3 regions of the Pseudomonas sp. MF7453 genome follow, and region 3 is predicted to be linked to each of the others. Evidence: predicted binding sites of a transcription regulator. Region 3 holds the regulator's gene; each other region holds the start of a gene.
The links. Region 3 encodes FliA, which starts transcription of late flagellar genes. Its sites were predicted from a motif close to CTAAAGTTTNNNNNNNNNNNGCCGNTAA; they were not measured.

Region 1 (6,880 bases), on a different contig from region 3:
GCTACTGACAGGTGGGGGGTAATGACTGATCTGCGCAGGCTGCTTGCCACGGCACGGCACGACCACAGCGTTGACCGCTGAATCGACTACCGCTATGCACTGGGAAGCTGGCATGTGCTGATCTTTTTGAAGGGATAAATAGGCGACGACTATAACCAGCCGCAAACATACTTTGCAATCCTTTCCCCCTTGCCTTGTACGTGGAGGCGTTTTCATGCCCTACAACCTGGCCACTCGCTATAATGCCGCCCGGTTTTTTCGAAGGATTTCACATGATTGCTTTGCCCTGGCTGTACCTCACCCTACTTTCCATTGGCTATGTCGTGGCCTTGATCTACGGCCAACTGGGCGTACTGGCGGCGGTCTCCATTGCACTGCTGCTGGTGGCCGGGTACGCCGTACGCCAGCAACGCAACCCCTGGGCACGCTACCTGGGCCATGGTTTGTTTATCGTGCTGGCTCTGGGGCTGGCGATGCACTGGTTGCCGGGTTTCTATAACGGCCGCGGCATTGCGCCCCAGCGTTTTACTCCGGACTCAGTGCCATTCTCGATGTACCTGAACCAGGACAAGCCCCTGATAGGCTTCTGGCTGTTGCTGGCCTGCCCGTGGATTGTGGCGCGACGCTCATTGCGCCTGTCGATCTGCGTCACCGCCCTGGCCCTGACCCTGGCCGCTATCGCCGTATTGGGTGGTGCCGCACTGATGGGAATGATCAGCTGGGCGCCGAAATGGCCGGACCAGGCATGGCTGTGGGTACTCAATAACCTGCTGCTGGTGACGCTGGTGGAAGAAGCGCTGTTTCGTGGCTATGTTCAGGGCGGCCTGAGCCAACGCTTCAAACACTTGCCCTACGGCGAGAACCTTGCGCTGCTGCTGGCCTCGCTGTTATTCGGCCTGATGCATTTCGGTGCGGGTTGGCAATGGGTGATGCTGGCCAGTATTGCCGGGGTCGGTTACGGCCTGGCGTATCGCTTTGGCGGGCTCGGCGCAGCGATTGCCACGCATTTTGGCTTGAATCTGCTGCACTTCGGCTTGTTCACCTACCCAATGCTGGCCAGCTAAGCCTTTCTTCTGTAGGAGCGAGCTTGCTCGCGAAGCACTTCAACGCTAACGCAGGCATCCTGAATGAACGCGTTGCCCTTGGGTGCTTCGCGAGCAAGCTCGCTCCTACAGGGGTAACGTCTGTCCCAGGATTGTTGCAAAAATAAGTTAAATAAATGCCCCACATGGCCGATACCCCCTGAAAGCCTTGCGGATTGAACAATCATGCGTAATAACCAACCCGTTACCCAGCGCGAACGTACCTTCCCCGCTCAGCAACGGTTGATCTCCACCACAGATGCCAAGGGCGTCATTACCTACTGCAACGACGCGTTTGTCGAAATCAGTGGGTTCACCCGCGACGAACTGATCCGTGCTCCGCACAACCTGGTGCGTCACCCGGATGTGCCCTCGGCGGTGTTCGCGCACATGTGGTCCACGCTCAAACAAGGCTTGCCATGGATGGGCATTGTCAAGAATCGCTGCAAGACCGGTGACCACTACTGGGTTAACGCCTATGTGACACCGGTGTTCGACGGCAACCAGGTGATCGGCTACGAATCGGTGCGCATCAAGCCCACCGCCGAGCAGATCCGCCGGGCCGAGGCGCTTTATCAACGCATCAACCAGGGCAAGTCGGCCATTCCCCAGCGCGACAAATGGCTGCCGGTGCTGCAGGACTGGCTGCCGTTTATCCTGGTCAGCCAACTGAGTTTCATGATCGGCGCCACCCTCACCTCCCAGTGGGGTTTTGCCCTGGCTGCGGCGTTGTCGGTCCCGTTGGGCCTGCTGGGCCTGAGCTGGCAGCAACGCGGCCTCAAGCGCCTGCTGCGCCTGGCCGAGCAGACCACCTCCGACCCGCTGATTGCGCAAATGTACACCGACAGCCGTGGCGCACAAGCGCGCCTGGAAATGTCGATCCTCAGCCAGGAAGCGCGTCTGAAGACCTGCCTGACCCGCTTGCAGGACACTGCCGAGCACCTCAACGATCAGGCGGCACAGTCCAACACCCTGGCGCACAGCAGCTCCAGCGGCCTGGAACGTCAGCGTGTGGAAACCGAACAGGTGGCCACCGCCGTCAACCAGATGGCTGCAACCACCCAGGAAGTCGCCAGCCACGTGCAGCGCACCGCCGACGCCACCCAGGAAGCCAACCGCCTGACCGGTCGCGGCCGCGATATCGCCGGGGAAACCCGCGAGGCGATTCAGCGGCTGTCGGTTGCGGTAGGCGAGACCGGTGTGACGGTTACTCAACTGGCCAAGGACAGCGATGAAATTGGCGGCGTTGTCGATGTAATCAAGGGCATCGCCGACCAGACCAACTTGCTGGCGCTCAACGCCGCTATCGAAGCCGCGCGTGCCGGTGAGATGGGCCGTGGTTTTGCGGTGGTCGCCGATGAAGTGCGCCAACTGGCGCAGCGTACGGCTGAATCCACCGGGCAGATCCATACCCTGATCGCCAAGCTGCAACACACGGCGGCTGCAGCCGTGCAAACCATGGACGCCGGGCACCGCCAGGCTGAAGAAGGTGTGGCGCGGGTGATGGAAGCGGATCAGGCGTTGGTGGGTATCAGTGAGGCGGTGGCCAACATCACCGACATGACCACCCAGATTGCCGCTGCCACCGAAGAGCAAAGCGCCGTGGCCGAGGAGATCAGCCGTAACATCAGCACCATCGCGTTGTTGGCAGACCAGACTTCAGAGCAGGCGATGAACTCGGCGCAGTTGAGTGAAGAGCTGACGCATACGGCGAATACTCAGTACTCGCTGGTGGAGCGTTTTAACCGGTAGAACTTCAGGGGCTCACTTTCTCCAACAAGTGAGTCCCTTGCAGATGGCTATCACTCATCATCTTTTTATCACCAAGCATTCTATAAAACTGTCAATTCTCACAGTTAACCTTTGAACGCCTCCCTCCTTATAGTGTGAACCTGTCAAACAGGAGCACATCGCCATGTCCCGACCTGCCGATTCAAATAGCGCCCTGCATCCCTTCCCAAAAACCATGGGACGTGTGCAGTGGACTGAAAAATCATCGAACAACGAAAGAACATTGGAAGGCTGGGCCCTCCCACTGCACCTATCCGAATACAATAATCAGTATTGGGTCAAGTTAACGCTCCAGTCCCCTGACACTCAACAATCACTGTTACTGAAAATACCTTGCGACTCCATAAGCACATCACCGAACAAATCACTCAAGCAAACCCCGAAAGCCTTCGCCCACGTGTACATTCAAGGTGCAAACAATAACGCACCTGAAACGGAAGAACGTATTAAACCTGTCGGCGACATTGAAGTAACCGTTGACGAAAGCACAGGGAACACAACGCTGAATTTCGAAGGTTCTTTCACTGACACAGCGTCGGAATTATGCGAAATAAAATGCCGCTGTGAGTGGCCTGGAACTACCCTTAACTCACAACGTTCGGTCTTTAAGTGGACAGAAGGACAAACTCAATACAAAACGGAGGGCTGGTTGGCCTACTCCAATTCAAGTAAGGCATGGTATCTGACCGGCGAGGAGGGAGAATGGGGTACGCCTCAATACCGGGAGTGGGCTATTTATATTTACTGCGACGATGAAAATGAACAGATCATCGATGAAACATTTAAAAACGGTGATGAGAAATCGAATTTTTACTATGCTCCCTTCGGCGGTGGCACCTATGAAGACGAATACAATGTAACGCTTACACTGACTCAGCAGCCGTTGCGCTGCGAAGCCACCTTTAAAAATAAAATCCGCGACCGTGTAGAGATGACTAACGGCACGTTTCAGCCTATAAAAGACCCTACCCCCCCATCGTAATAAGGCTCGACAACAGAGGCTTAAAACAAAATAAGTTTCACGTCTCAGGCGAGCGCGACACACTCAAGCTGGCATTTCTGAAAAAATCAGATAGCGCAAACCCCACGGGTAAAAGGTCTCACCATGAACCAAGAAATTATTTTCATCCCCGACTGCTATCTCTCTCAATCAGCAAACAACCATTTTGAATGGACATTTAAAAACTCTCAAACATCAATCACTGCAGAAAGAACAATTTTTGGTCATCGTACACAGACAAATACCTGGATATTTTCAGGGGCCATTGGAGATAAACCTGAAAAGAATTTTTCTTCGTATTATTTTCATATTCCCTACCTAGGAGAAGCGCCGATAGACAATACGTATATACTTGACGGAATTTTACATTATGCTCTTTACATCTCTGGCCCTGGCGACATGCCTGGCACTACAGCAATTCCCGCCAAACACGCAACGCTGACAATAAAGCTCAACCCTGTTGAAGGCACGGCCAATGGCAACTTCGAGGCGTCCTTCGACAGTGAGTATGCTCAATACGACGCGACAGGACACTTCACGCTCATTAGGGACCGCTAGTGTTAAACCTCACGAAAACACTAGCCGAAATATCCCAACATAGAGACCTGCAAAGCGTCAGGCGAGAAAACCTGACGCTTTGATGGCCGCCGCCTCCAAATGCTGCTCATGACTGAACCCCGACGCCTTCAACGGCTTCAAATCATGATCCCCCGCCGCCAGCCACATCACCTCAATGCTCTCTGACAAGTCATAACCCTGCACCGCCGCACGATTGCCCAAGGCATCGCGCTCGCCCTGCACAATCAACGTCGGCGTCTTCAACCCGGCCAAGTGCTCCACCCGAGGCTTTTGCGGCTTGCCCACCGCATAAAACGGATAGCCCAGGCACACCAACCCATCGGCGCCCAGCTCATCGGCCAACAAACTGGCCATGCGCCCGCCCATCGACTTGCCGCCAATCGCCAGTTTCCCAGCGACATGACGTCGCACCTGGGCATACACCTCACGCCACGCCTCCAGCAGTTTCGGCGCCGGATTCGGCGGGCGTTTGCCCCCCTCCAAGCGGCGCTGGGCCATGTATGGGAACTCGAAGCGCAAAACGTTCACGCCATGCCCGGCAAGGCGTGCAGCCATGTCATTCATGAACGCCGAGTCCATCGGTGCGCCAGCGCCGTGGGCCAGGATCAACGTGACCGGCTTATCCGAAATCGTGCCCGTGGCGACATCCCACAACCAGCCATGTTCCCGTACACACTGCGCCCATTGATCCCCGTCAATACTGGCCTTGTGCTCTTTGCCCATGCTTGCCTCGCTTTTTAGTCTGCCTATAACTCCAGCCCAAGTGCCGCACTTGCTTGGGTTGAACCGTGGATGGGGAACCATGAACACTACTTTAAGTACCGCCTATAACTACAAGATGGTCCGCCAATTCGCCATTATGACGGTGGTGTGGGGCATCGTCGGCATGGGGCTCGGGGTTTTTCTCGCGGCCCAATTGGTTTGGCCTGCGCTCAACTTCGATTTGCCCTGGACCAGCTTCGGCCGTCTGCGCCCATTGCACACCAATGCGGTGATTTTCGCGTTCGGTGGCTGTGCGCTGTTCGCCAGCTCCTTTTACTCGGTGCAACGCACCTGCCAGACGCAGCTGTTCGCGCCGAAAGTCGCCGCGTTCTGCTTCTGGGGCTGGCAGCTTGTGATCCTGCTGGCGGCGATCAGCCTGCCACTGGGCTACACCAGCTCCAAGGAATACGCCGAGCTGGAATGGCCGATCGACATTCTGATCACCATCGTCTGGGTCGCCTACGCCATCGTGTTCTTCGGCACGATCATGAAGCGCAAGACCAAGCATATCTATGTGGGTAACTGGTTCTTCGGTGCGTTCATCATCACCGTGGCCATCTTGCATATCGTCAATAACCTGGAAATCCCGGTCAGCCTGACCAAGTCCTACTCGCTGTACGGCGGTGCGACGGATGCCATGGTGCAGTGGTGGTATGGGCACAACGCGGTAGGCTTTTTCCTGACTGCGGGCTTTCTGGGGATGATGTACTACTTCGTGCCCAAACAGGCTGAGCGCCCGGTGTATTCCTATCGCTTGTCGATCGTGCACTTCTGGGCGCTGATCACGCTGTACATCTGGGCAGGCCCTCACCACTTGCACTACACCGCCTTGCCGGACTGGGCACAGTCCCTGGGCATGGTGATGTCACTGGTGCTGCTGGCGCCAAGCTGGGGCGGCATGATCAACGGCATGATGACCCTCTCGGGTGCCTGGCATAAGTTGCGCAGCGACCCGATCCTGCGCTTCCTCGTTGTCTCCCTGGCCTTCTACGGCATGTCGACCTTCGAAGGCCCGATGATGGCGATCAAGACCGTCAACGCCCTCTCCCACTACACCGACTGGACCATCGGCCACGTACACGCCGGGGCGCTGGGCTGGGTGGCGATGATCTCCATCGGCGCGCTGTACCACATGATCCCGAAAATCTTCGGTCGCGAGCAGATGTACAGCCTCGGCCTGATCAACGCGCATTTCTGGCTGGCCACCATCGGCACCGTGCTCTACATCGCCTCGATGTGGGTCAACGGCATCGCCCAGGGCCTGATGTGGCGTGCGGTCAACGAAGACGGCACCCTCACCTACTCCTTCGTCGAAACCCTGGTGGCCAGCCACCCAGGCTTCATCGTGCGTCTGGTGGGCGGTGCGATCTTCCTCAGCGGCATGTTCCTGATGGCTTACAACACATGGCGCACCGTGCGTTCGGCGCAACCTGCCGAAGTCACCGCTGCCGCGCAGATGGCCTGAGGAGTCGATGATGAAACACGAAACGATTGAAAAGAACGTCGGCCTGTTGATGCTGCTGATGGTGCTCGCCGTGAGCATCGGTGGCCTGACGCAGATCGTCCCGCTGTTCTTCCAGGACGTGACCAACAAACCGGTCGAAGGCATGAAGCCCTACACCGCGCTGCAACTGGAAGGCCGCGACATCTACATCCGCGAAGGCTG
Region 2 (6,880 bases), on a different contig from region 3:
TTTGGGAGCCCTATATCCATGTCTGTGCAACAACGCGTCAGCAACGTTTTTTCACCCAGCTCAATGGCGATGGCGATCTGCCTAGCAACCTCACAAGCGGCCCTGGCCGCCGACGCCGAAGCCCCGGCCACCATTGAGCTCGGCGCCACCCAGGTGTCGGGCCAGCAGCTTGGCGCAACCACTGAAGGCAGCGAGTCATACACCACCGGCTCGATGAAGACTGCAACCAAACTGCCGCTGACCCTGCGTGAAACCCCACAAGCTGTCACCGTGATTACGCGCCAGCGCATGGATGACCAGGCCATGACCAGCATCAACGACGTGGTCAACGCAACGCCAGGGTTGTTCCTGAACTACTCCAACGGCCCCGGCCGGCAGGCTTACACCGCACGCGGCTTCAATGTCGACAACCTCATGTATGACGGTATCCCCAGCGGTTACAACGGCGCGTCGGTGGGCGCCCAGCCAAACCTGGCGATGTTCGACCGCGTCGAGGTGGTGCGCGGCGCTACCGGCCTGGTGACCGGCGCGGGCAACCCCTCGGCAGCCATCAACCTGATCCGCAAGCGGCCCCTGGACGAACAGAAAGTCACCCTCACCGGCGCCGCCGGCAGCTGGGATGACTACCGTGGCGAATTCGACGCCTCCAGCCCGCTCAACCCCAGTGGCACCTGGCGCGGTCGCGTCGTCACGTCCTACCGCGACGCCAACAGCTTTATCGACAAGGCCGAGCAGGATCACGGCCTGTTCTACGCCGTCACCGAAGCCGACCTGAGCGAAGACACCACTCTCACCCTCGGCTACTCGAACCAGAAGGACAAGACCAACTACTTCTGGGGGGCTTCGATGGTCGGCCTGGATGGCCATCACCTGGACCTGTCGCGCTCTTACAACCCCGGTACCGACTGGGAAAACAAAGACCAGGAAATCAACACCGTGTTCGCCGAGCTGCGCCAGCGCCTGGCCAATGACTGGAGCCTGCAGGTCAACGCCAATTATTCCGAACAGGACGCATTGTTCTCCGGCTCCTACCAATCGCGCTGGACCAACAAGACCCTCGCCCGCACGGTGTATCAGGCCAGCTATGATGAAAACCAGGCCGGCGTCGACGCCTTTGCCAGCGGCCCGTTCGAGGCGTTCGGGCGTACCCATGAGCTGGTGGTGGGTGCCAGCAAGCGCATCTACGACATGACCACTCACAACTACAGCCCGTATGAGCGAGACTGGCCGATCAATGCCGGCAAACCGAACTTCACCCGCACCAACAACGCCCGCGAAGTCACCACCCAGGACGGCTTCTACCTGACCTCACGCCTGAGCCTGGCCGACCCGTTGAAGCTGATCCTTGGCGGGCGCCTGGATTGGTATGACTACGACAACCGTGATGGCGACGGCGACTACAAGGTTACCCGCAACCTCACCCGCTACGCCGGCTTGATCTACGAACTGAACGACCAGCACTCGGTGTATGTAAGCTACAGCGACATCTTCACGCCACAGAAAGAGAAGAGCACTGCCGGCACCCCGCTCAAGCCCATCGTCGGCAAGAACTATGAAATCGGCCTCAAGGGCGAATACCTGGGGGGCGCGTTGAATGCGAGCGTGGCGCTGTTCCGCGTCGACCAGGAAAACCGCGCCGTGAAGATCGTTGTACCGAACTGCCCACAGGCCTCTTGCAACCAGGCCTCGGGGGAAATCCGCAGCCAGGGCATCGACTTCGAACTGCAAGGTGCCTTGACCGAGAACTGGCAAGTCGGCGGTGGCTACACCTACGCGCGAACCCACACCATCAAGGACCACGCCAACCCGCAGAAGGTCAACAAGCAGTTCGACACCGACACCCCGGAACACCTGTTCAAATTGACCACTCGCTATAACTTGCAGGGCCCGCTGGAAAAACTTCGGGTCGGCGGCAACATCTCCTGGCAGAGCCGCATGTACAACGACATCAAGCTGGCCGATGGCAGCACCTACCGGCTCAAGCAAGGCGGTTACGCAGTCACCGACCTGATGGCCGGCTACCGGGTCAACCAGCACCTGGACCTGCAGCTCAACGCCAACAACATCTTCGATCGTCACTACTACCAGTCCATTTCCGACTCCGTGGAGTATGGCGGCGATTCCTATGGCAGCCCACGCAACATGATGCTGACCGCCAAGTACAGCTTCTGATTCCAGCCTGTACCGTGGGAGGGCCTGCGCCCTTCCACTCAAGTCCCCTTCCCTCCTGCCGATAACCGTTTGCCGGATCTGATCCGGTAAAAAACGCTGCACCTGACTTGCTATCGACCAGTGGCCATCGTGGCACGCCACATGCTTGGTTGCTGGTATCACTACATGGAGTAACCGTGAATGCCCCTTCGCACACGCTTCCTGGAGCACTACCGCAAGGCCGACCGCATCATGCTGGCGTTGATCTGGCTGATGTCCCTGTTCTCCGTGGGGTTGGCGTTCTGGCATGACACCCTGCTCCAGGCGCTGCTCGTCGGTGGTGGCACCGGCGTGGTGCTGACGGCGCTCTACCGTGTCATCGGCGGCACCCGGGTGATGCGTTGCGCACTGGGCGCCGGCTTGATGGTGATGGCGGCGTTGCACATCAACCAGGCACACGGGGTGATCGAATCCCACTTCGGCATTTTCGCGCTGTTGGCGGTGTTGACCTTCTATCGTGACTGGCTACCGATCCTGGTAGCGGCGTTGACCATTGCCGTGCACCACCTGGTGTTCCATGCGTTGCAGCACCAGGGTTTTCCGGTGTTCGTGATGGAGCATCACGGCGGCTGGACGATGATCTTCGTTCACGCGTTTTATGTGGTGATGGAAACGGTCGCCCTGCTGTACCTGGCGGTCCATAGCCAGGCTGAAGCGGTCGAAGGCCAGGAAATGCTTGAGAAGATGCTCGCTGTAACCTCACAGTTCACCGAGCAAAGCGCGCAAGGTGAAGACAAGGTGCGCGTGTCGCTGGCCAAGCGCTTCGACCACTTCCTGCAACAACTGACCCACCTGATCGACGGCGTCGCCCGCGACTCCCACGGCCTTGGCCAACTCGGCCAGGAACTGGCCACCGCCAGTGGCACCCTGGAAAAAGGGGCGCGGCATCAACTGGTGCAGATTGGCGAAATGAACGGCTCCATGCAGCGCATGGAGGACGCCATGGGCCACATTACGGTGCAAGTCGAACAAGCCGTGGAACATGCCGGCCAAGCCAGCCAGCAAATTGTTCGCGGCCAGGAAAGCGTCGGCCGCGCCCAGGATGAAATCAGCCAACTGGCCTCACGCATCAACGGCACTGAATCCACCGTGCAATCTTTGGCCGTACAGGCCGAGCAAATCGGCTCGGTGCTGGAAGTGATCAGCAGCATCGCCAACCAGACCAATTTGCTGGCCCTCAACGCTGCCATCGAAGCCGCGCGCGCCGGCGAGCAGGGCCGCGGGTTTGCCGTAGTCGCCGACGAAGTGCGCAGCCTGGCGCAGCGCACCGCCCTCTCCACCCAGGAAATCAAAACCATCATCGAAGGCTTGCAACAGGGCAGTCGCGAGGCCGTCGAAGCCATGCACGCCAGCCGCGAAGGCGTGGAACGCTGCGTGCAAGACAGCCAATTGGCGGTGCAGATGCTCAAGGCAGTCGGCGAGGACATTACGCATATCGATCAACTCAATAGCCGCATCGTCGCGACCACCCGCGAGCAGACCTCGGCGAATCTGGAGATCGTCGAGCGCTTGCAGTCAGTACAAAACATCGCCCAAAGCACGGCCGACGATGTGGAAACCCTGGCCCGCAGCAGTGAACGCCTGCCGCCGATTGCGGTGCGCCTGGATGCGTTGGGGCGCAGGTTTCATCCTTGAATGCGTCGATACGCTAGACGGGTTGCCTCATTTCATCAGGTTCACTTCTGCGACCCGGATGGGTATGAACCGGCGGTGTGGAGCGCTGCACCTTGATCACATGATCTAATCATCAAAAGCTGTAACGCGCAGTCAGTTTCATATTGCGTGGATCACCGTAGATGTCGTACGGGCTATAGCCCCCATTGGCCACGCTGCTGTAGTACACACGATCGAACAGGTTGTTGACGTTGACCTGCAGGTCCAGTTGCTCACTGGCCTTGTAGCCTGCTACCAAACCAACCACTGTGTACGAGCCCTGCTCGTTTTTCCAGGCCGTGGCGCCGGTCCCTCCCGAGGCGCGAATGCGGCTTTGTTGATAGACATCACCCCCCACGCGCCAGCGTTGCAGTTCACCTGGCAAGGTGTAAATGGTCGAGAGTTTGAACAGTTGCCGCGGCTTCTTGCGGTCGAAGTCTTCCCCCTCGCGTGCAGTGTTGGCGTCGTTGACATACTGGGTCTGGGTGTAGGTGTAGCCGGCGGCCAACTGCCAGTTATCAGTGAGGGCACCCTGGATTTCCATATCGATACCGCGGCTGCGTACCAACCCGGCAGCTTCATAGCAGGCACTGGCTGGGCCTGAGCCGCAGCCTTTGACGTCAGGCAATTCCTGGGCGCGATTCTTCTGGTCCAGCTGGAACACCGCCATGCTGGCGTTCAATGCGCCGTCGAAGTATTCGCCCTTGATGCCCACTTCGTAGTTCTCGCCAACGATAGGCACGATTACGCTCCCATCGACGCCTTTTTCGCTCTGCGGCTTGAAGATATCGGTATAGCTGACATAGACCGAATGATGAAGGTCCAGGTCGTAAACCAGACCGGCATAGCGCGTCAGATTACGGGTGACCTTGTAGTTGCTTTCACTATTTGCGCGGTCTTGGAATTCGTACCAGTCGACACGCCCCCCAAGGATCAGCGACAGCGGTTCGGTCAGTCGCAGCCGGGTGCTGGCATAGAAGCTGTCCTGAGTGGTGGTCTGGGGAAGACCGTTGTCTCCCCTGACATAATTGGGCTTGGCATGACCACGCGGGTTCCACGTGAAGGGATTGATGCCCGTGTTGATGTAATCGCTCCAGTCCTTGCCGGACCGGTAATCCAGCTTGCGCTTGCTGACGCCGAAGGTCAGGTCATGCTGTTGACCGAGCAATTGGAAGGGGCCGCTGAGCGCAAGGTCGTAGCCGGTTTCTTTCTGCTCCATGGCTTCGGTCCATAGATACTGGCGATTGTATTCCCAGATCGAAGAAGCCAGCACGTCACCGACAGTTTTCGACCGCATCGCCGCTGCGCGCAGTGTCCAGTCGTTGGGCAGGCCTTGTTCCAACGTAGCGAAATAGCCGGTGGTGCGATTGTCCGAGTATTCCCAGTCATGCCCCAGGAAAGTGTCACGGGGCAGCCCCAGGTGACCACCGCCACGCGCCATGGGCAATCCACCCCAGATGTAGTTGGTGTGGGTCTTCTGTCGGTAGCCGCCCAGTGTCAGAGTGGTGCTCTCGCTCAGGTCAGCGTCGACCACACCGTAGAACAGATCGTTATCACTTTCCACCGAGTCCCGGAAGCTCTTGGCGTCTTGCCGCGAGACCACAGAACGGGCGCGCAGGGTACCGCTGTCGTTGAGCGGGCCACCCACATCCAGCGTGCCCGTGTAGTCATCCCAGCTGCCGGCGCTGCCGGTGAGCGTGCCCTGGAATTGGTGGGTCGGGCGCTTGCGAACCAGGTTGATGGCGCCCGCAGGGCTGCCGGCGCCCTGGGCCAGCCCGTTGGGACCGCGCACGATCTCTACCCGATCATACATGGCCAGGTTGGCCTCTGCGCTGGGCAGGTAGGTCTGGAAGCTGGTGGGAAAACCGTCATACATGATGTTGTCAACGTCGAAGCCCCGTGAACTGAACGTAGGCCGCCCCGCGCCGCCCGCGTTATTCAGAAACAGCCCCGGCGTACTTTTAACCACATCGCTGATGTTGGTCATGACCTTGTCGTCCATGCGCTTGCGCGTCACCACGCTGACCGACTGCGGCGTTTCGCGCAGGCTCAAGGGCAGCTTGGTGGCCGTTTGCATAGCCCCGGTGGTGTAGGAACCGCTGTTTTCGGTCGTCGACGTCAGGCCCTGACCGGTAATGCTGGTCGCGCCCAGTTCCAGCGCGGTTTCGGCCACCTGCGTTACCAACAGGTAAAGCCCATTACCCTGTGCTGAGGCTTGTAGGCCGGTACCCTGCAGCAGTTGCTGCAAGCCGCCTTCCACACTGCTGGCGACATTCAGACCAGGGCTGCGCAGCCCCTCTACCAGGCCCGGTTCGATCGGCAGGGTGATACCCGCCTGGCTGGCGAAGGCCGAGAGCGCACTGCTCAGGTTACCGGCCGGCACGTGATAGGCGCGGCTCTGCTGCGCGCCTTGCTCGGCGGCGTGCAGCGACGCCGCACTCAGGGCGCCACCACCTGCGATGATCAAACCCAACGCGGCAGCGTGTACGGCCCGCGCCAGTGGTTGCATGCCCTGTTTCGTCGCCATGTGTTCGTCCCCGCCCGATAAAAGTAGTGTTGTTATGAGGGGGACACGCAGCCCGGCAAAAACACGACAACTTTTTTACGTGCTCGTACGCGCCGTTACAGTCACCCAATAGGGCGTGCGGTAGTGGACGCTCACCGGCAAGGTCTGGCTGAGTGCGTGGAGAACCTGGTCGGTATCGCGCAACTGGAAGGCACCGGAAATCAGCAACCCGGCGACTGCCGGATCGCAACGCAGCAGGCCACGTCGATAACGGTCCAACTCATTGATGAAATCATCGAGGCGCATCTTTTCTGCACGCAATACACCGCTCAGCCAGTCCAGACGATGCTGCGCCAATGGTACGGAGGGCTCCACCGCCTGGTTGTTGACATAGGTCTGCCGACCGGCCGCCAGGCCCGTCATACGCCCGTCCCGTGACAGCCGCAGGCCTACCTCGGCGGTGCCCTCCAGCGCGGCGAGGAAAGTGCCTTGCGAATATTGGCGCACCAA
Region 3 (6,880 bases):
GTCGTGACAGGTGCAGGCGGTGCTTCTGCCTCGGCCTTGACCGCATTGAGCGAGTCCAGCAGTTGTTCGAACTCGCTGTCGGTCACGTCCGGCTCGGCTTCTACCACCGGCTCCGGCGCGGCTTGTGCCACCGGCGCAGCCGCAGCAGGTTCAGCCAGGCGCGCCAGGGCAGCCAGCAGTTCCGGGGTAGCTGCGGTGATCGGTGCACGTTCACGCACTTGGCTGAACATGCCGTTGACCGCATCCAGTGCTTCGAGAATCACGTCCATCAATTCCGAATCAACGTGACGCTCACCCTTGCGCAGGATGTCGAACACGTTCTCGGCGATGTGGCAGCACTCCACCAGCTCATGGAGCTGGAGGAAGCCGGCGCCCCCTTTTACAGTGTGAAAACCGCGAAAAATTGCATTGAGCAGGTTCGCATCATCCGGTCGGCTTTCCAGCTCGACCAGTTGTTCGGACAGTTGCTCTAAAATTTCGCCGGCCTCTACAAGGAAATCCTGAAGGATTTCTTCATCGGCGCCGAAGCTCATGTGGGTGCTCCTTAGAAGCCTAAACTGGATAACAGGTCATCTACGTCATCCTGACCTGACACAACGTCTTCACGTTTATCGGCATGAATCTGCGGACCTTCACCCTTGGCGAGATGTTTTTGTGGATCTTTTTCCGAGAGGATCGCTTCGCGGTCGTGTTCGATGCCGGCAAAACGGTCGACCTGGCCGGCCATCAGCACCAATTTGAGCAAGTTGCTTTCCACTTCGGTGACCAACTGGGTCACGCGCTTGATCACCTGACCGGTGAGGTCCTGGTAATCCTGGGCCAACAGAATGTCGTTGAGGTTGCTGGCCACCGTGCGGTTCTCTTGCTCGCTGCGCGACAGGAAACCGTCGACCCGACGGGCCAACTCACGAAACTCTTCAGCCCCCACTTCACGGCGCATAAAGCGGCCCCAGTCAACGCTCAGGGCCTGGGCTTCGCTGGCCATGCCGTTGACCAGAGGCGTGGCGTTTTCCACCAGGTCCATGGTGCGGTTGGCCGCAGCCTCGGTCAGCCTGACCACATAGGACAGGCGCTCGGTGGCGTCGGTAATCTGGGAAATTTCTTCGGCCTGGGGCATGCGCGGGTCAATCTGGAAATTGACGATCGCACTGTGCAGCTCGCGTGTGAGCTTGCCCACTTCCTGGTACAGGCCGCGGTCACGGGTCTGGTTAAGCTCATGGATCAACTGCACCGCATCGGCGAACTGGCCTTTTTCCAGGCTGTCGACCAACTGGTGAGCATGTTTTTTCAGGGTCGACTCAAAGTCGCCCTGTGACGTTTCGTTATGCTCCATAGCTCCCCCGCGATGGCATTAGCCGTGGATGCGTTCGAAGATTTTCTCGATCTTCTCTTTCAAGGCCAGTGCCGTGAATGGCTTGACCACGTAACCGTTGACCCCGGCCTGGGCGGCTTCGATGATCTGTTCACGCTTGGCTTCGGCGGTCACCATCAGCACAGGCAGGCTGCGCAGTTTTTCATCGGCGCGCACATGGCGCAGCAGGTCGATACCGGTCATACCCGGCATGTTCCAGTCGGTTACCAGAAAGTCGATGCTCCCGCTGTTGAGGATCGGAATCGCCGTCAGGCCGTCATCCGCCTCGACCGTGTTGGTGAACCCAAGGTCACGCAACAGGTTTTTAATGATCCGCCGCATCGTTGAGAAGTCATCAACGATGAGGATTTTCATGTTCTTGTCCAATTCGACCTCCAAGCAGTCTTAAACGCGCCCAGCACCTGGACGCGCCATTTCAATCAACAGGCGTTACACAAAAAGGACTGCCCAGGGCACCACGGTACTCACCCGCAAAACCCTGCGGTTTGGCGGTAGTGTCTGCAGTGTCCCCACACTGCCTGTCAGCGCGCGCGCCACTCTCCCAATCGCCCACGCAAGCGGGCAGCGCACTGGCTATGCAACTGGCTGACACGCGACTCGCTGACCCCCAGGACCTCACCGATTTCCTTGAGGTTCAGCTCTTCGTCGTAGTACAGCGCCAGCACCAGGCGCTCACGCTCGGGCAAGTTGGCAATCGCGTCCGCCAGCGCTTTCTGGAAACGTTCATCTTCCAGATCGCGCGACGGCTCAAGATGTGCACTCGCGCCGTCCTCGTGCAGCCCTTCGTGTTCGCCGTCCTGTAAAAGGTCGTCGAAACTGAACAGGCGGCTGCCCAAGGTATCGTTCAAAATCCCGTAATAATCGTCGAGACTCAATTGGAGTTCGGCCGCAACTTCATGATCTTTAGCGTCACGACCGGTTTTTGCTTCAATTGCACGAATGGCATCACTGACCATGCGGGTATTGCGGTGTACCGAACGCGGCGCCCAATCGCCTTTACGCACCTCGTCGAGCATTGCCCCGCGGATACGAATACCCGCGTACGTCTCGAAACTGGCACCCTTGCTCGCGTCGTATTTGGTCGACACTTCAAGCAGGCCGATCATGCCGGCCTGGATCAAGTCTTCGACCTGCACACTCGCCGGCAGGCGCGCCAACAGGTGATAGGCAATGCGCTTGACCAGAGGCGCATAGCGCTCGATCAATTCGCCCTGGCTGTCACGTGCCGACTTTTTGTAAAGGTTGTAGCCGCTGGATGTCATAGCACCGGTCCCGCACTCGTCTGATGCACCAAACGCTCGACGAAAAACTCCAGATGCCCCCGCGGATTGGCGGGCAACGGCCAGGTATCGACCTTCTGGGCAATGGCCTTGAACGCCAGTGCGCATTTCGAACGAGGGAACGCTTCGTAGACCGCACGCTGCTTTTGCACGGCCTTGCGCACACACTCGTCATAGGGAACTGCGCCGACGTATTGTAAAGCCACATCGAGGAAGCGATCCGTGACCTTGGTCAACTTGGCAAACAGGTTGCGCCCTTCCTGCGGGCTCTGGGCCATGTTGGCCAACACGCGAAAGCGGTTCATGCCGTAGTCGCGGTTAAGCAGTTTGATCAGTGCGTAGGCGTCGGTGATGGAGGTGGGTTCGTCGCACACCACCAGCAGCACTTCCTGCGCTGCGCGCACAAAGCTGACCACTGACTCGCCGATCCCGGCGGCGGTGTCGATCACCAGCACGTCGAGGTTGTCGCCGATGTCACTGAAGGCCTGGATCAGCCCGGCATGTTGCGCAGGGCTCAGATGCACCATGCTCTGGGTGCCCGAGGCCGCCGGCACGATACGAATGCCACCGGGGCCCTGGAGCAGCACATCGCGCAGCTCGCAGCGGCCCTCGATCACATCGGCAAGGGTATGTTTGGGTGTCAGCCCCAGCAGAACGTCCACGTTCGCCAAGCCCAGGTCAGCATCCAGCAGCATGACGCGACGGCCAAGCTCTGCCAGGGCCAGGGACAAATTCACTGACACGTTAGTTTTGCCGACGCCACCTTTGCCGCCGGTCACCGCGATCACCTGTACGGGATGCATGCTGCCCATTTTATTTCTTTACCTTGTCTTGCTTAGACGCAGGCTACATGGCTTGGCCGCTTGAAGCGCTTGCAGACCATCGATGTAGGTACATTTCACGGTGTTCATCCTGCCTCAACCGACCCGTTTTGCCGGGTGGTGGTAAAGGTCGGCGAACATATCGGCCATCGCTTCCTCGCTAGGCTCTTCTTGCATTTGCACACTGACGGCACGGCTGACCAACTGATGACGGCGCGGCAGATGCAGATCATCCGGGATCCGCGGCCCGTCGGTCAGGTAGGCAACCGGTAATTCATGACTGATGGCCAGGCTCAACACTTCGCCCAGGCTCGCGGTTTCGTCGAGCTTGGTGAGAATACAGCCGGCCAGACCGCAGCGTTTGTAACTATGGTACGCGGCGGTAAGAACCTGTTTCTGGCTGGTGGTTGCAAGCACCAGGTAATTTTTCGACTTGATCCCACGCCCGGCCAGGCTTTCGAGCTGCATACGCAGCGCCGGGTCGCTGGCTTGCAGGCCGGCGGTGTCGATCAGCACCACGCGCTTGCGCAACAGCGGGTCGAGGGCATTGGCCAGGGACTGGCCCGGGTCGACGTGGGTCACCGGCACATTGAGGATGCGGCCCAGGGTCTTGAGCTGCTCCTGGGCGCCGATGCGGTAGCTGTCCATGCTCACCAGCGCGATGTTCTGAGCACCGTACTTGAGTACATAGCGTGCGGCCAGTTTGGCCAGGGTGGTGGTCTTGCCCATGCCGGCAGGGCCGACCATGGCGATCACACCGCCCTCTTCCAGGGGTTCGATTTGCGGGGTGGCGATCATGCGCGCCAAGTGCGCCAGCAACATGCGCCAGGCCTGGCGTGGCTCTTCGACTTCGGCGGTCAAGGCCAGCAAATCGCGGGACAACGGGCCGGACAAACCGATGCGTTGCAGGCGGCGCCACAGGTTGGCTTGCTGGGGCTTGCTGCCTTGCAACTGCGTCCAGGCCAACGAACCCAACTGCACTTCCAACAGTTCACGCAGGCCATTGAGTTCAAAGCGCATCGAATCGAACACACGCTGGTCCACAGCAGCGGCCGGGGCTGGCGCAGCTGGACGCGGTGGTTCGACAAACGTTGGCTCTACCAGCGGCTCGGCGGCGGTCAACGGCAGGCCGGCGAACAATTGGCGATTGGTGCTGGCATCGCTGTCGCCACGCATACTCAGTTCAGCCTGGGCCGACACAATGCGCGAGGCGGTCTTGCGCAACTCGTCTTCGAGTTCCATGTTCGGCACGCGCGGGGCCAGCGCCTGGGGGGTGTAATCCAGGGCAGCCGTCAGCTCGACGCCGCCGGCAATCCGACGATTACCGATAATCGCGGCATCGGCGCCCAGCTCATCACGGACCAGTTTCATGGCCTGACGCATATCGGCGGCGAAAAAACGCTTAACTTGCATAACCCACTACCTCAGCCATTGGGCCCAACTGTCGCGACGATAGTCACTTGCTTATTGTCAGGAATTTCCTGGTAAGCCAACACGTGCAAATTCGGTACAGCCAGGCGTCCAAACCGCGACAACATCGCCCGAACCGGGCCAGCCACCAGCAGAATCACCGGGTTGCCCTGCATTTCCTGGCGCTGTGCGGCGTCGATCAACGAACGCTGCAGTTTTTCAGCCATGCTCGGCTCCAGCAAAACACCCTCTTCCTGGCCTTGCCCTGCCTTCTGAATACTATTGAGCAATATTTGTTCCAACCTGGGTTCCAGGGTGATCACAGGCAGCTCGGACTCAATGCCTACAATGCTTTGCACGATGGCGCGCGACAATCCGACGCGCACCGCCGCCACCAGAGCGGCAGTATCTTGACTCTTGGCGGCATTGTTGGCGATGGCCTCGGCAATGCTGCGAATGTCACGCACCGGCACCTGTTCGGCCAACAGCGCTTGCAGCACCTTGAGCAATTGCGACAGTGACAACACGCCCGGCACCAGTTCTTCAGCCAGTTTTGGCGAAGACTTGGCCAGCAAGCCCATCAATTGCTGGACTTCCTCGTGGCCGATCAGCTCGTGGGAGTGTTTATAAAGAATCTGGTTGAGGTGCGTGGCGACCACAGTGCTGGCATCCACCACGGTGTAACCCAGCGATTGCGCCTGACTGCGCTGGCTGACTTCGATCCACACTGCTTCCAGGCCAAAAGCCGGATCTTTGGCGGTAATGCCGTTGAGCGTGCCGAATACCTGCCCGGGGTTGATCGCCAGTTCGCGGTCCGGGTAGATCTCGGCTTCGGCGAGGATCACGCCCATCAGGGTCAGGCGATAGGCGCTGGGGGCCAGGTCGAGGTTGTCGCGGATATGCACGGTGGGCATCAAAAAGCCCAGGTCCTGGGACAGCTTCTTGCGCACGCCCTTGATCCGCGCCAGCAGTTGCCCACCCTGGTTGCGATCTACGAGTGGGATCAGGCGGTAGCCGACTTCCAGACCGATCATGTCGATGGGCGTGACGTCGTCCCAACCCAGTTCTTTGGTTTCCTGGGCGCGGGCCGGGGATGGCAGCAGATCCTGCTGGCGGGCAATCTCTTGCTGGGCCTGGACCTTGACCGCGTTCTGCTTTTTCCAGAACAGGTAAGCCGCGCCGCCGGCCAGGGCCGCCATGCTCAGGAACGAGAAGTGGGGCATACCCGGCACAATGCCCATGATCGCCATGATACCCGCCGCCACGGCCAGGGCCTTGGGCGAAGCGAACATCTGGCGGCTGATCTGCTTGCCCATGTCTTCGGAGCCCGAAGCACGGGTAACCATGATGGCCGCCGCTGTGGATAACAACAGTGATGGCAATTGCGCCACTAAACCGTCACCGATGGTCAGCAAGGCGTACACCTTGCCCGCATCACCGAAGGTCATGCCGTGCTGGAAGATACCGACCGCCATGCCGCCAATCAGGTTGATAAACAGAATCAACAGGCCGGCGATGGCGTCGCCGCGCACAAATTTGCTGGCGCCGTCCATGGAGCCGTAGAACTCGGCTTCCTGAGCAACTTCGGCCCTGCGCGACTTGGCCTGGTTCTGGTCGATCAGGCCAGCATTGAGGTCGGCGTCGATGGCCATTTGCTTGCCAGGCATGGCATCCAGGGTAAACCGCGCGCTCACCTCGGAAATCCGCCCGGCGCCCTTGGTCACCACGACGAAGTTGATGATCATCAGGATCGCGAACACCACGATACCGACCACGTAGTTACCGCCGATCACCACCTCACCGAACGCCTGGATCACCTTACCGGCAGCGGCGTGGCCGTCCTGGCCGTGGAGCATCACCACCCGCGTGGAGGCCACGTTCAATGCCAGACGCAGCAGGGTCGCCACCAGCAGAATGGTGGGGAATACCGCAAAATCCAGCGGCCGCAGGGCGTACACGCACACCAGCAAGACCACGACAGACAGGGCAATGTTGAA

Region 1: JFT63_RS17425 (methyl-accepting chemotaxis protein) is a predicted target of FliA. The motif match lies at 1,212-1,239, and genes of this name have one in related genera.
Region 2: JFT63_RS26700 (methyl-accepting chemotaxis protein) is a predicted target of FliA. The motif match lies at 2,210-2,237, and genes of this name have one in related genera.

What each region holds. Positions count from the first base shown of each region.
Region 1 covers NZ_JAEKCN010000010.1:196,430-203,309, reverse strand. Annotated here, with positions in the region: gene JFT63_RS17430 (CPBP family intramembrane glutamic endopeptidase) at 273-1,064, shown strand; gene JFT63_RS17425 (methyl-accepting chemotaxis protein) at 1,269-2,834, shown strand; gene JFT63_RS17420 (hypothetical protein) at 2,998-3,855, shown strand; gene JFT63_RS17415 (hypothetical protein) at 3,979-4,431, shown strand; gene JFT63_RS17410 (alpha/beta family hydrolase) at 4,489-5,175, opposite strand; gene ccoN (cytochrome-c oxidase, cbb3-type subunit I) at 5,255-6,679, shown strand; gene ccoO (cytochrome-c oxidase, cbb3-type subunit II) at 6,690-6,880, shown strand, end outside.
Region 2 covers NZ_JAEKCN010000024.1:36,385-43,264, forward strand. Annotated here, with positions in the region: gene JFT63_RS26695 (TonB-dependent siderophore receptor) at 19-2,172, shown strand; gene JFT63_RS26700 (methyl-accepting chemotaxis protein) at 2,353-3,846, shown strand; gene JFT63_RS26705 (TonB-dependent siderophore receptor) at 3,959-6,391, opposite strand; gene JFT63_RS26710 (FecR domain-containing protein) at 6,467-6,880, opposite strand, start outside.
Region 3 covers NZ_JAEKCN010000001.1:62,637-69,516, reverse strand. Annotated here, with positions in the region: gene JFT63_RS00335 (chemotaxis protein CheA) at 1-533, opposite strand, end outside; gene JFT63_RS00330 (protein phosphatase CheZ) at 545-1,333, opposite strand; gene JFT63_RS00325 (chemotaxis response regulator CheY) at 1,352-1,726, opposite strand; gene fliA (RNA polymerase sigma factor FliA) at 1,894-2,634, opposite strand; gene fleN (flagellar synthesis regulator FleN) at 2,631-3,464, opposite strand; gene flhF (flagellar biosynthesis protein FlhF) at 3,570-4,886, opposite strand; gene flhA (flagellar biosynthesis protein FlhA) at 4,898-6,880, opposite strand, start outside.